DNA from 2 places in the Streptomyces sp. NPDC042259 genome. Region 1 is predicted to be linked to the other one. Evidence: predicted binding sites of a transcription regulator. Region 1 holds the regulator's gene; the other holds the start of a gene.
The links. Region 1 encodes HspR, which represses chaperone genes until heat shock. Its sites were predicted from a motif close to TTGAGNNNNNNNNNCTCAA; they were not measured.

Region 1 (6,387 bases):
TCTGCACCTTGTGGTGCGCCTCGTACCGGCCCTTGAGCCCGCGCAGGATCGCGATGGAGTCCTCGACGGACGGCTCGGCGACCAGCACCTGCTGGAAGCGCCGTTCCAGGGCGGCGTCCTTCTCGATCCGCTCGCGGTACTCGTCGAGCGTCGTCGCGCCGACCATCCGCAGCTCGCCGCGGGCCAGCATGGGCTTGAGCATGTTGCCCGCGTCCATGGCGGAGTCGCCGCCGGCGCCCGCGCCGACGACGGTGTGCAGCTCGTCGATGAAGGTGATGATCCGGCCGTCGCTGGACTTGATCTCGGCGAGGACGGTCTTGAGCCGCTCCTCGAACTCGCCGCGGTACTTCGCGCCCGCGACCATCGCGCCCAGGTCGAGCGAGACGAGCCGCTTGTTCTTCAGCGACTCGGGCACATCGCCCTTCACTATCCGCTGCGCGAGGCCCTCCACGACGGCGGTCTTGCCGACGCCGGGCTCGCCGATGAGCACCGGATTGTTCTTCGTCCGCCGCGAGAGCACCTGCACCACGCGGCGGATCTCCTGGTCCCGGCCGATGACCGGGTCGAGCCGGCCCTCGCGCGCGGCCGCCGTGAAGTCCGTGCCGAACTTCTCCAGCGCCTTGTAGGTGCCCTCCGGATCCGGAGTCGTCACTCGCTGTCCGCCCCTCGCGGTCTCGAACGCGTCCAGCAGCCTCTTGGCCGTGGCGCCCTGCTGTTCCATCAGCTCACCGGTCCGCCCGCCCTTGGCGGCCAGAGCGATGAGCAGGTGTTCGGTGGAGAGATAGTCGTCGCCCAGCTCGCGGGCCCGCTGCGAGGCGTCCGCGATCGTGGCGAGCAGTTCCCGGTCGGGCCGCGGCGGCGACACGGTGGCCCCCTGCACGCTCGGCAGGGCGCCGAGCTGCCGCTCCGCCCCGGACCGCAGCGCCGCGGCGTCGGCCCCGACGGCGACGAGCAGATCCATGACGTTCTCGTTGTCCTCGCCCGCGAGCAGGGCGAGCAGCAGGTGCGCGGGCGTCATGTCCGCGTGGCCACCGGTCACGGCCCGCTCATGGGCGCGGCTGAGCGCCTCCTGGCTCCTGTTGGTCAGCTCGGCATCCACGGCTCGGGCTCCTCCTCTGGCTCGCCGACGGTCCTTGAGGTCGTTCCTTGCTGAGGTCAACCTGCGATAAGTTGAGTCTATTCCACTCAAGGTTGCTTTGGCAGTCGCCCGGACGGTCGCTTCGCCGTGGCGGCACGCTGTGGGCGCCCCCGGCCGTGTGCCCGTCCCTCCCGCGAGTGAACCCCCGGTTCCCGGCTCCCGCCACCTCGCCCGCACGCGCCGATTACGCTGCCGGACATGGCCCAGGACCTCCGCAATCCCGATCCCGCCTATCTCGACTTCTGGCGCGAGTACCACCTCTGCACCCTCACCACACCCCGCCCGGACGGCACCCCGCACGTCGTCCCGGTCGGCGTCACGTACGACCACGAGGCCGGCGTGGCCCGCGTCATCACCCGCAAGACCAGCACCAAGGTCGCCAACGTCCAGGCCTGCGGGCCCGACGGCGCCCACGTCGCCGTCTGCCAGCTGGACCGGGGGCGCTGGGCGACGCTGGAGGGGCGCGCGGTGGTGCGCACCGAGGCCGCCGTCGTCGCCGACGCCGTCGCCCGCTACGCCGAGCGCTACGGCCGCACGCCCGCCCCGAACCCCGAGCGCGTCGTCATCGAGATCACGGTGAGCCGGGCCATGGGCCGGGCCTGAGGCGAACGCGCGAGGGCCGACGGAACAGATCGTTCCGTCGGCCCTCGCGTACATGGCGGTCCGGTGTCCCCGAAGGTGCCCTCAGTCCGAGCCCTGCCGCCGCGGCCGCCAGACGACCAGCGCGCTGGTCTGCTGCACGTCCTGGTACGGCACCAGGTCACGGCGGTAGGAGGCGTGCACCGCGGCCTCGCGCTGCTGCATGGCCGTGGCCGCGCCCTCGACCATCGCCTGGAGCTCGGCGGCGCGCGCCTTGAGCGCGGCCACCTGGTTCTCCAGCTCGATGATGCGCTTGATGCCCGCCAGGTTGATGCCCTCGTCCTGGCTGAGCTGCTGCACCTGGCGCAGCTGCTCGATGTCGCGCGCCGAGTAGCGCCGGCCGCGCCCGGCCGTACGGTCGGGGGAGACCAGGCCGAGGCGGTCGTACTGGCGGAGCGTCTGCGGGTGGAGGCCCGAGAGCTGAGCCGCGACGGAGATGACGTAGACCGGCGACTCGTCGGTCAGCTGATACGGCTGTGCTGGTTCGAAACGTCGTCGGCGGCCGTCCATCTCAAGCTCCCTTCGCGGCCTGGAACAGCTCCGCCCGCGGATCCTCGTCGGCCGTCGCGTCGCGGTAGGCCTCCAGGGCCTCCCGCGCCTTGTCGCCGAGGTCCTTGGGCACGGCGACCTCGACGGTGACCAGCAGGTCGCCGCGGGTGCCGTCCTTGCGCACCGCGCCCTTGCCGCGGGCGCGCATGGTCCGGCCGTTCGGGGTGCCGGCCGGCAGTTTGAGGGTGACCGGGGGGCCGCCCAGGGTGGGCACCTTCACCTCGCCGCCGAGCGTCGCCTCCACGTAGGAGACGGGCACGGTGACGGTGAGGTTGTCGTCCTTGCGCCCGAAGACCGGGTGCGTGCCGACGTGGACCACCACGTAAAGATCGCCGTTGGGCCCGCCGCGCTCGCCCGGGGCCCCCTTGCCGCGCAGCCGGATCCGCTGCCCGTCGGAAACTCCCGACGGGATGCGGACCTGCATGGTCCGGGCGGACGTGGCCCGTCCGCTGCCCTTGCACACGTCGCAGGGGTTCTCGGGGATGAGCCCGCGGCCCCGGCAGTCGGGGCAGGGGTCGGTCAGCGAGAAGCCGCCGCCCGCGCCGTGCGAGACCTGGCCGGTGCCGACGCAGGTCGGGCAGACCCGCGGCGTCCCGTTCTTGTCGCCCGTGCCGGAGCACGCCTTGCACGCGGCGGAGGAGGACATCCGCAGCGGGACCGTGGCCCCGTCCACCGCCTCGGTGAAGCTGAGCGTCACCTCGGACTCGATGTCCTGACCGCGCCGCGGCTGGGTACGGGTGCCCGAGCCGCCGCGGTTGAAGAGGCCGCCGAAGACGTCCCCGAGACCACCGCCGCCGAAGCCGCCGGCGCCCGCTCCGCCCTGGGCGCCCCCGAAGAGGTCGCCCAGGTCGAAGTTGAAGGAGCCGCCGCCCGCGCCGCCCGGCCCCGGGCGGAAGCCGCCGTTGCCGAACAGGGCGCGGGCCTCGTCGTACTCCTTGCGGCGCTTGGGGTCGGCGAGGACGTCGTTCGCCTCGGAGATCTCCTTGAAGCGGTCCTCGGCCTTGGCGTCGCCCTTGTTGGCGTCCGGGTGGTACTCGCGGGCGAGCTTCCGGTACGCCTTCTTGATCTCGGCCTCGGTGGCGTCCTTGGGCACGCCGAGGACCTTGTAGTAGTCCTTCTCGACGAAGTCCTTCGTGCTCATCCCCGGCGTCCCTCCTTCCGGTCCCCGCTGTGCGTCATCACGTCCCGCGCGTCAGCCCTTTTCAGGGCCACCGCTCTCCTCGGCCGCGTCCTCGTCGCCCTCGCCCTTCTGGGCGCCGGGCTGCGGCTCGGCCACGGCGACCCGCGCGGGGCGGATCGTCCGTTCGCCGATCCGATACCCCGGCTGCAGGATCTGCACGCACGTGGTCTCGGTGACGTCCGGCGCATAGCTGTGCATCAGGGCCTCGTGCACCAGCGGGTCGAAGGGCTCGCCCTCCTTGCCGAACTGCTGCAGGCCCATCTTGGCGACGACCGTCTCCAGCGACTCGGCGACGGACTTGAAGCCGCCGACCAGCTCGCCGTGGTCACGGGCGCGGCCGATGTCGTCGAGCGTGGGAAGGAGTTCGGACAGGAGGTTCGCGACCGCGATCTCCTTGACCGTGACCCGGTCCCGCTCCACCCGGCGACGGTAGTTCTGGTACTCGGCCTGGAGCCGCTGGAGGTCCGCGGTGCGCTCGGCGAGCGCGGAGCGGGCCTGGTCCAGCTGTGCCGTCAGGGCCGTGTCCCGGGCGGCGGCCTCGGCGGCCGGTCCGTCCGGACCTTCGGTCGGTGCGTCCCCAGCCGGGGCCTCCGGGGCCGCCTTGTCGGCGGACCCGGCGGCCTGTGCCGCATCGTCGGGGGCTGCGGCGTCGGAGGGGACGTCGGGCTTCTCCTCGAAGCCCGGGGTCTCCTCCGTCACGCGGCACCGTCCTTCTTGGGCTTCTCGTCGTCCACGATCTCGGCGTCGACGACGTCGTCCTCGGGCTTGGCCTGGCCGGCGCCCTCGGCACCCGGGGCACCCTCGGCGCCACCCGCGGCCTGCGCGTCGGCGTACATGGCCTGGCCGAGCTTCTGGCTGACCGCGGCGACCTTCTCGGTCGCGGTGCGGATCTCGGCCGTGTCCTCGCCCTTGAGCTTCTCCTTCAGCTCGCCGACAGCGGTCTCGACCTCGGTCTTGACGTCGGCCGGGACCTTCTCCTCGTTGTCCTTGAGGAACTTCTCGGTCTGGTAGACGAGCTGCTCGGCCTGGTTGCGGGTCTCGGCGGCCTCGCGGCGGCGGTGGTCCTCCTCCGCGTACTGCTCGGCCTCCTGGCGCATCCGGTCGACCTCGTCCTTGGCGAGCGAGGAGCCGCCGGTGACGGTCATCTTCTGCTCCTTGCCCGTGCCCAGGTCCTTCGCGGTCACGTGCATGATGCCGTTGGCGTCGATGTCGAAGGTGACCTCGATCTGCGGGACGCCACGCGGGGCCGGCGGCAGGCCGGTCAGCTCGAACATGCCGAGCTTCTTGTTGTACGCCGCGATCTCGCGCTCGCCCTGGTAGACCTGGATCTGCACGGACGGCTGGTTGTCCTCGGCCGTCGTGAAGATCTCGGAGCGCTTGGTCGGGATCGTGGTGTTGCGCTCGATGAGCTTCGTCATGATGCCGCCCTTGGTCTCGATACCAAGCGACAGCGGGGTGACGTCGAGCAGCAGGACGTCCTTGACCTCGCCCTTGAGGACACCGGCCTGGAGGGCGGCACCGATGGCGACGACCTCGTCCGGGTTGACGCCCTTGTTGGCGTCCTGACCGCCGGTCAGCTCCTTGACCAGCTCGGCGACGGCCGGCATACGGGTCGAGCCGCCGACGAGGACCACGTGGTCGATCTCGGACAGCGCGATGCCGGCGTCCTTGATGACGTTGTGGAACGGGGTCTTGCAGCGGTCGAGCAGGTCCGCGGTCAGCTGCTGGAACTGGGCGCGGGTGAGCTTCTCGTCCAGGTGCAGCGGGCCCTCGGCGGACGCCGTGATGTAGGGCAGGTTGATCGAGGTCTCGGTGGACGAGGACAGCTCGATCTTCGCCTTCTCGGCGGCCTCGCGGAGGCGCTGGAGGGCCATCTTGTCCTTGGACAGGTCCACGCCGTGGCCGTTGGCGAACTGCTTCACCAGGTAGTCGACGACGCGCTGGTCCCAGTCGTCACCACCGAGGTGGTTGTCACCGTTGGTGGCCTTCACCTCGACGACGCCGTCACCGATCTCGAGCAGCGAGACGTCGAAGGTGCCGCCACCGAGGTCGAAGACCAGAATGGTCTGGTCGTCCTTGTCGAGGCCGTAGGCCAGGGCGGCGGCGGTCGGCTCGTTGACAATACGCAGGACGTTGAGGCCCGCGATCTCACCGGCCTCCTTGGTCGCCTGACGCTCGGAGTCGTTGAAGTACGCCGGTACGGTGATGACCGCGTCGACGACCTTCTCACCCAGGTAAGCCTCGGCGTCACGCTTCAGCTTCTGCAGGATGAAGGCGCTCATCTGCTGCGGGTTGAAGTCCTTGCCGTCGATGCCGATCTTCCAGTCGGTGCCCATGTGGCGCTTGACCGACCGGATGGTCCTGTCGACGTTGGTGACGGCCTGGCGCTTGGCGACCTCGCCGACCAGCACCTCGCCGTTCTTCGCGAAGGCGACGACGGACGGCGTGGTCCTGGCGCCCTCGGCGTTGGTGATGACGGTGGGCTCACCGCCTTCGAGAACACTGACGACGGAGTTCGTCGTACCCAGGTCGATGCCGACCGCACGTGCCATGACTTTCCTCCAGCTGACTTGAGTGGAACAGACTCAAGAGTGCAACACGACGGCAAACCTGTCAACGGACCTGAGTCGGGCCCACTCAACTTTTATGTCAGCCTTACCGTCACTGGCGGCACCCGGAGGACGTCGCGCGACGGGGAAGGGTTGCCTGCGCGATACAGATCACCGGCACGTCAGGTTCATGCACGGCCGAATCCTGGGTAATCTCGGCTGGGACTGGATAAGTTACTGCTTAGTAATTCGCTCTCCACAAGCTCTGGAAGGTTCGAGGAGCCCCCCATGCAACTCGCCGCGATCATCGTGTCGCTGGTCCTCATCGCGGT
Region 2 (6,387 bases), on a different contig from region 1:
TCGCCCGTCATGGCGACGTCCGGGCGGACCCGGCGGCCGGAGAGCAGGGAGGCCAGGGCCGTCGTCATCGTGACGCCCGCGCTCGGACCGTCCTTGGGGACCGCGCCCGCGGGGACGTGGAGGTGGACGCCGCGCTCCTTGAAGTCGCCGACGGGCAGTTCCAGTTCGGCGCCGTGGGAGCGGAGGAAGGACAGCGCGATCCGAGCGGACTCCTTCATCACATCGCCCAGCTGGCCGGTCAGGGTCAGGCCCGCCGCGCCCGTCTCGGGGTCGGCGAGGGAGGCTTCCACGAAGAGCACGTCGCCGCCCGCGCCGGTCACCGCGAGGCCCGTCGCCACACCGGGTACGGACGTGCGGCGCTCGGCCGGGTCCTGGGCGGACTCGGGCGTGTGGTGCGGGCGGCCGATCAGGGCCCGCAGGTCGTCCGCGCCCAGGGTCACGGGCAGTTCCCGCTCGCCCAGTTCGTGCTGGGCCGCGGTCTTGCGCAGCAGCCGGGCGATCGAGCGCTCCAGGGTGCGCACGCCCGCCTCCCGGGTGTACTCGCCCGCGAGCTTGCGCAGGGCGTCGTCCGCCAGCACGACCTCGTCCGGCTCCAGGCCCGCGCGCTCCAGCTGCCGGGGCAGCAGGTGGTCGCGGGCGATGGTGACCTTCTCGTCCTCGGTGTAACCGTCCAGCCGCACCAGTTCCATGCGGTCGAGCAGCGCCTCCGGGATCGACTCCAGGACGTTGGCCGTGGCCAGGAAGACCACGTCCGACAGGTCGAGTTCGACCTCCAGGTAGTGGTCCCGGAAGGTGTGGTTCTGTGCCGGGTCCAGGACCTCCAGGAGGGCGGCGGCCGGGTCGCCCCGGTAGTCGGAGCCGACCTTGTCGATCTCGTCGAGCAGGACGACCGGGTTCATCGAACCGGCCTCCTTGACCGCCCGTACGATCCGGCCGGGCAGGGCGCCCACGTAGGTGCGGCGGTGGCCGCGGATCTCCGCCTCGTCCCGCACGCCGCCCAGGGCGACGCGCACGAACTTCCGGCCCATGGCGCGGGCGACCGATTCGCCCAACGACGTCTTTCCGACACCGGGCGGGCCGACGAGCGCCAGCACCGCGCCCCCGCGCCGCCCGCCGACCACGCCCAGCCCCCGGTCGGCGCGCCGCTTTCGCACCGCCAGGTATTCGGTGATCCGTTCCTTGACGTCCGCGAGGCCCGCGTGGTCGGCGTCGAGCACGGCCTTGGCGCCGGTGATGTCGTAGGCGTCCTCGGTGCGCTCGTTCCACGGCAGTTCCAGCACCGTGTCGAGCCAGGTGCGGATCCAGCCGCCCTCCGGGCTCTGGTCGGAGGCGCGCTCCAGCTTGTCGACCTCCTTCAGGGCCGCCTCGCGGACCTTGTCCGGCAGGTCGGCGGCCTCGACGCGGTCGCGGTAGTCGTCGGACTCGTTCTTCGGGTCGCCGTTGAGTTCGGCCAGTTCCTTGCGGACGGCGTCGAGCTGGCGGCGGAGCAGGAACTCGCGCTGCTGCTTGTCGACGCCCTCCTGGACGTCCTTGGCGATGGACTCGGCGACGTCCTGCTCGGCGAGGTGGTCGCTCAGCCGGACGACGGCGAGCTTGAGCCGGGCCACCGGGTCGGCGGTCTCCAGCAGCTCGACGCGCTGGGCGACGGTGAGGAAGGGGGAGTAGCCGGAGTTGTCGGCGAGCTGGGCGACGTCGTCGATCTGCTGGACCCGGTCCACGACCTGCCAGGCACCGCGCTTGCGGAGCCAGCTGGTGGCCAGCGCCTTGTACTCCTTCATCAGCTCGGTGACCGAGCCGGGCAGCGGGTCGGGGGTGATCTCCTCGATCAGAGTGCCCTCGACCCACAGCGCGGCCCCGGGCCCGGTGGTGCCGGCCCCGATGCGGACGCGGCGGACGCCGCGGATGAGTGCGCCGGGGTCGCCGTCGGAGAGCCGGCCGACCTGCTCGACGGTGCCGAGGGTGCCGACGCCCGCGTACGTCCCCTCGATCCGGGGCACAAGCAGCACCCTTGGCTTGTTGTCGCCGGTGGCGGCGGCCTGGGCGGCCTCCACCGCGGCCCGTACCTCGGTATCGGTCAGATCGAGCGGCACCACCATGCCGGGCAGCACCACCTCGTCGTCGAGCGGCAGCACGGGCAGGGTGAGCGGTGTGGACGTCGAAGCCATGATCTCCCCTTCGGCAGGCAAGTTGAGTTATACCGACTCAATGCTTCTGACGCCGAGGGTGTTCCCGGGAGCAGGGGCGAGGGTGTTCGCTCTGAGCGATCATGGCTGAGTGATCATGTCGGGGTCGCCGCCGGGAAGGCCCGTCGGTATTCCGTCGGCGTGACGCCGAAGTGCAGGGTGAAGTGGCGGCGCAGATTGGCCCCGGTGCCCAGCCCGCTCAGTTCGCTGATCTTCTCGACCGGCAGTGCGGTCGACTCCAGCAGCGACTGGGCCCGGGCGAGCCGCTGGGTGAGCAGCCACCGCAGCGGGGTGGTGCCGGTGGCCGCCTGGAGGCGGCGGAAGAAGGTACGAGGGCTCATCCCGGCGCGCCGGGCCAGGTCGTCGACGGTCAGCGGCCGGTCCAGGTGCCCGGTGGCCCACTGGAGTACCGGCCCGAGGCCCTCGTCGTCGGCGGCGGGTACGGACGCCTCGACGTACTGCGCCTGCCCGCCGGGCCGGTGCGCGGGGACGACCAGGCGGCGGGCCAGCTGGTTGGCGACGTGCGCGCCGAGGTCGCGGCGGACCAGGTGCAGACACAGGTCGAGCCCGGCGGTGACCCCGGCGCTGGTGAGGACGTCGCCGTCGTCCACGTAGAGGACCGAGTCGTCGACGTCGACCTTCGGGTACCGCCGCGCGAGTTCCTCGGTGTGCAGCCAGTGGGCGGTGGCGCGGCGGCCGTCGAGGATCCCGGCGGCGGCGAGCGCGAAGGCACCGGCGCACAGGGACACCATGCGGGCACCGCCGTCGGCGGCCCGGCGCAGCGCGGTGAGGAGTTCCGGGGGGAGTTCGCGGCCGCCGTCGACACAGGCTTCCGGCACCGAGGGGACGATCACGGTGTCCGCGCCGGCCAGCGCGTCCAGCCCGTGCGGGGTGCGCAGCGCGAAGCCGCCCGCACCGGCCGCGGCCTGCGCCGAGTCTCCTCCGGCGGAGCAGAGCCGCAGGTCGTACCAGGGGTCGGCCAGGTCGTGGTGCGGGATGCCGAAGACCGTGCAGACCACCCCCAGCTCGTACAGGTCCCAGAACGGGACATCGTCGTCGATCACGGCTACGGCCACGGAACCAGCGCTCATGCCCGGCAGCGTATGGCAGGAATTTTTCGACGGCCGTCAGTTCTGCCACTGTCCGGGTCCGGCGGGCGGTGCGAGCGTGGTCCTGCTTGATCGTCTTCCGCGGCACCTGCCGCGACACCTTCTGCGGCACATGGGGAGAAACATCATGAGTGTGACCGTTCTCGGCCTGGGTTCGATGGGCACGGCACTGGCCGACGCCTTCCTCAAGGCCGGTCATCCGACCACCGTCTGGAACCGCTCGGCCGCCCGGGCCGACGCGCTCGCCGGGCGGGGGGCCGTCCGCGCGGGCTCGGTGCGCGACGCGGTCACCGCGAGCGAGCTGGTCGTGATCTGCGTGACGACCTACGACGACGTCCACGCGGTCCTCGGCCCCGTCGGGGGCGACCTCGCGGGCCGCACCCTCGTCAACCTCACCTCCGGCACGCCCGAGCAGGCCAGGGCCGCCGCCGCGTGGGCCGCCGGGCACGGCGCCGGTTATCTCGACGGGGCGGTCATGACGACCCCGCCGGGCATCGGGAGCGCGGAGTTCATGCTGCTCTACAGCGGCTCCCCGGCCGCGTTCGCCGCGCACCGGACGACGCTGGCGAGCCTGGGCGACCCCGTGGACCTGGGCGCGGACCCGGGCCTCGCCGCGCTCTACGACACGGCCCTGCTCGGCCTGATGTGGTCGGCGCTCGGCGGCTGGCTGCACGGCGCCGCGCTGACCGGCTCCGAGGGGGTGCCGGCGGGGGACTTCACGCCGGTGGCGATCCGCTGGCTGACCACCGTCTCCGGGTTCATGGCCACGTACGCGCCCCAGGTCGACGCCGGTCACTACCCGGGGGACGACGCCACCTTGGACATCCACCTCGCGTCGATGGACCACCTCGTCCACGCGAGCGAGGCGGGCGGCCTGGACGTCGGGCTGCCGCTGCTGTTCAAGGCGTTCGTCGCCCGGGCCGTCGCCGCGGGCCACGGCGGCGACAGCTACGCGCGCCTGATCGAGGTCGTCCGCGCCGGGGGCCGGGCATGAGCGCACCACGGACCACCGCGGCGTGGGCCCGTCTCGTCGTCGAAGCGGCCGAGGAGTGCACCGCCGTCCTGGAGCGGGGCGCGGCGCAGGACTGGTCCGTGCCCGCCGGGGACCTCGACTGGACCTGTCACGCGACGCTCGACCACCTGGCGCTCGGCCTCGTCGGCTACGCGGGGCTGCTCACCGCGAAGCCGGCCGACCGCTACATCACGCTCTTCGCCTCACTGGACCCCAAGGCCCCGGTCTCAGCCCGGCTGGAGGGCATCCGCATCGCCGCGTCGCTGCTCGCGGGCACCGTCCGGGGTGCGGGGCCTCGGGACCGCGCCTGGCATCCGTGGGGCCACTCCGACGGGGCCGGCTTCGCCGCCATGAGCGTGGTGGAGACCGTCGTCCACACCCATGACGTGGCGCGGGGCCTCGGGCTCGGCTGGAGCCCGCCCGACGGGCTCTGCGCGCCCGCCCTCGAACGGCTCTTCCCCGGCGCCCCGCGGGGCCATGCCCCCGGGCGCACCCTCCTGTGGTGCACGGGCCGGGGCGTACTGCCGGGGCAGCCACGGCGGGAACAGTGGCAATGGGACGGCTCGGTCCGCTGAGAGGGCGTCCTTCCCGACGGCTCGGTCCGCTGAGAGCGCGGCCTCGCGGACGGCATCGGCGCTCCTTCGGCCGGCCGCGTCGCGGACCAGCGGCAGACAGGCCAGCCCGGTCAGCAGCGCGATGGGGTGGCCCCAGCTGGCGAGGGGGTCGGCGAACTCGATCAGGTCCTGGGCGCACATCGCGCCCGCCACGCCGAGCAGGGCCCACCGCCCGCCGGGCCGCAGCAGTCCGGACAGCGCGCCGACGCAGGCCATCAGCCCGAAGCTGATGCCGTAGTCGAGGCGGTGCAGCGAGGCCGCCGGCAGCCGGCCGGCGGCGACGGCGCCCGCCACCGGAAGCTCGGTCGCGAGCGTGGCCAGCACATGGCCGAGCAGGAAGACCCCGGCGGCGCGGCCCCCGCCGACGCGGCGCTCCAGCGCGGTGACGACGAGGAGGAAGGCCACGCCGTAGAGGGAGTAGAGCCCGCCCGCGATCCACAGGGCGCTGGCCACGAGGACGAACAGCGGACGCTCGGCGAGGTGTGCCGCGTCGGTGCTGGAGTCGCGCAGGAGCCGGCCGACGGTCGCCTGGTCGCCGAAGTCCGCGTAGAGGGCGGTGCCGAGCAGGACCAGGGCGTAGCAGAACGTGAACGGCGTGCCGGTGGGGGTGGGCAGCGCCCGGGCGAGGCGGCGGAGGCGGGACGGCGCACCGGGCGCGGTCGCGCCGCTTGCGGTCCGCGTGGCGGTGGCCGAAACGTCGGCGGCGTCCACCTCGGTCACTCGGCCGAGCCCCTTTCCAGCCCCTTTCCGCGGGGCCCTTCCGGGTATGCGCGGCGGCCGTGCGGCGGGCCCTCGGAAAAAGGCCGCGCACCGGTCGCCCCAAGAACACTAAGGTGCGCCGTGGCCTGCCGGATCCCGTCCGGCAGTGACCCCTGTCACCTCTGTCAACCGCACACCCGCCCCTTGCGTCCGCCGAGCATCATCACCCTCCCGGAGGCCCGCATGACCGCCCCGTACGTCCGCTACGACCACGACACCGAGGCCGCGCCCGTCATCGTCGAGCGCCGGGAGGGTCCGTACGGCGAGGTGGTGCTCAGACGGCGCGGGGCCGGGGCGCGCGCGGTGTACGAGATCATCGCCAACGGCTGTTTCCTGATGGACACCTCCGACGGCCGTTCCGAGCGGCTGCTGGTCGACGCCGCGCTCGCCGCGCTGCCCGCCGGGCGCCCCGGTCCCACCGTCCTGATCGGCGGGCTCGGGGTGGGCTTCTCGCTCGCGCACGCGGCCGCCGAGCCACGCTGGGGGCGCGTCACGGTCGTCGAGCGGGAGGCGGCGGTCATCGACTGGCACCGCACCGGGCCGCTGGCCGCGATCTCCGCCGAGGCGCTCGCCGACCCGCGTACGGAGATCCTCCACACCGATCTCGTCGCCCACGTCCGCACCCCGGGAACCGTCTACGACGCGCTGTGCCTCGACATCGACAACGGGCCCGGCTGGATGGTCACGGAGGACAACGGGGGGCTCTACTC

Region 2: a site for HspR is predicted at 2,188-2,206, ahead of lon (endopeptidase La). Genes of this name have one in related genera too.

What each region holds. Positions count from the first base shown of each region.
Region 1 is NZ_JBVJDW010000007.1:102,518-108,904, forward strand. It holds gene clpB (ATP-dependent chaperone ClpB) at 1-1,099, opposite strand, end outside; gene ACZ6MA_RS20210 (pyridoxamine 5'-phosphate oxidase family protein) at 1,337-1,741, shown strand; gene ACZ6MA_RS20215 (heat shock protein transcriptional repressor HspR) at 1,823-2,287, opposite strand; gene dnaJ (molecular chaperone DnaJ) at 2,289-3,467, opposite strand; gene grpE (nucleotide exchange factor GrpE) at 3,519-4,205, opposite strand; gene dnaK (molecular chaperone DnaK) at 4,202-6,058, opposite strand; gene ACZ6MA_RS20235 ((Fe-S)-binding protein) at 6,344-6,387, shown strand, end outside.
Region 2 is NZ_JBVJDW010000005.1:402,718-409,104, forward strand. It holds gene lon (endopeptidase La) at 1-2,165, opposite strand, end outside; gene ACZ6MA_RS17330 (helix-turn-helix domain-containing protein) at 2,279-3,274, opposite strand; gene ACZ6MA_RS17335 (NAD(P)-dependent oxidoreductase) at 3,405-4,286, shown strand; gene ACZ6MA_RS17340 (rhomboid-like protein) at 4,532-5,638, opposite strand; gene ACZ6MA_RS17345 (spermidine synthase family protein) at 5,861-6,387, shown strand, end outside.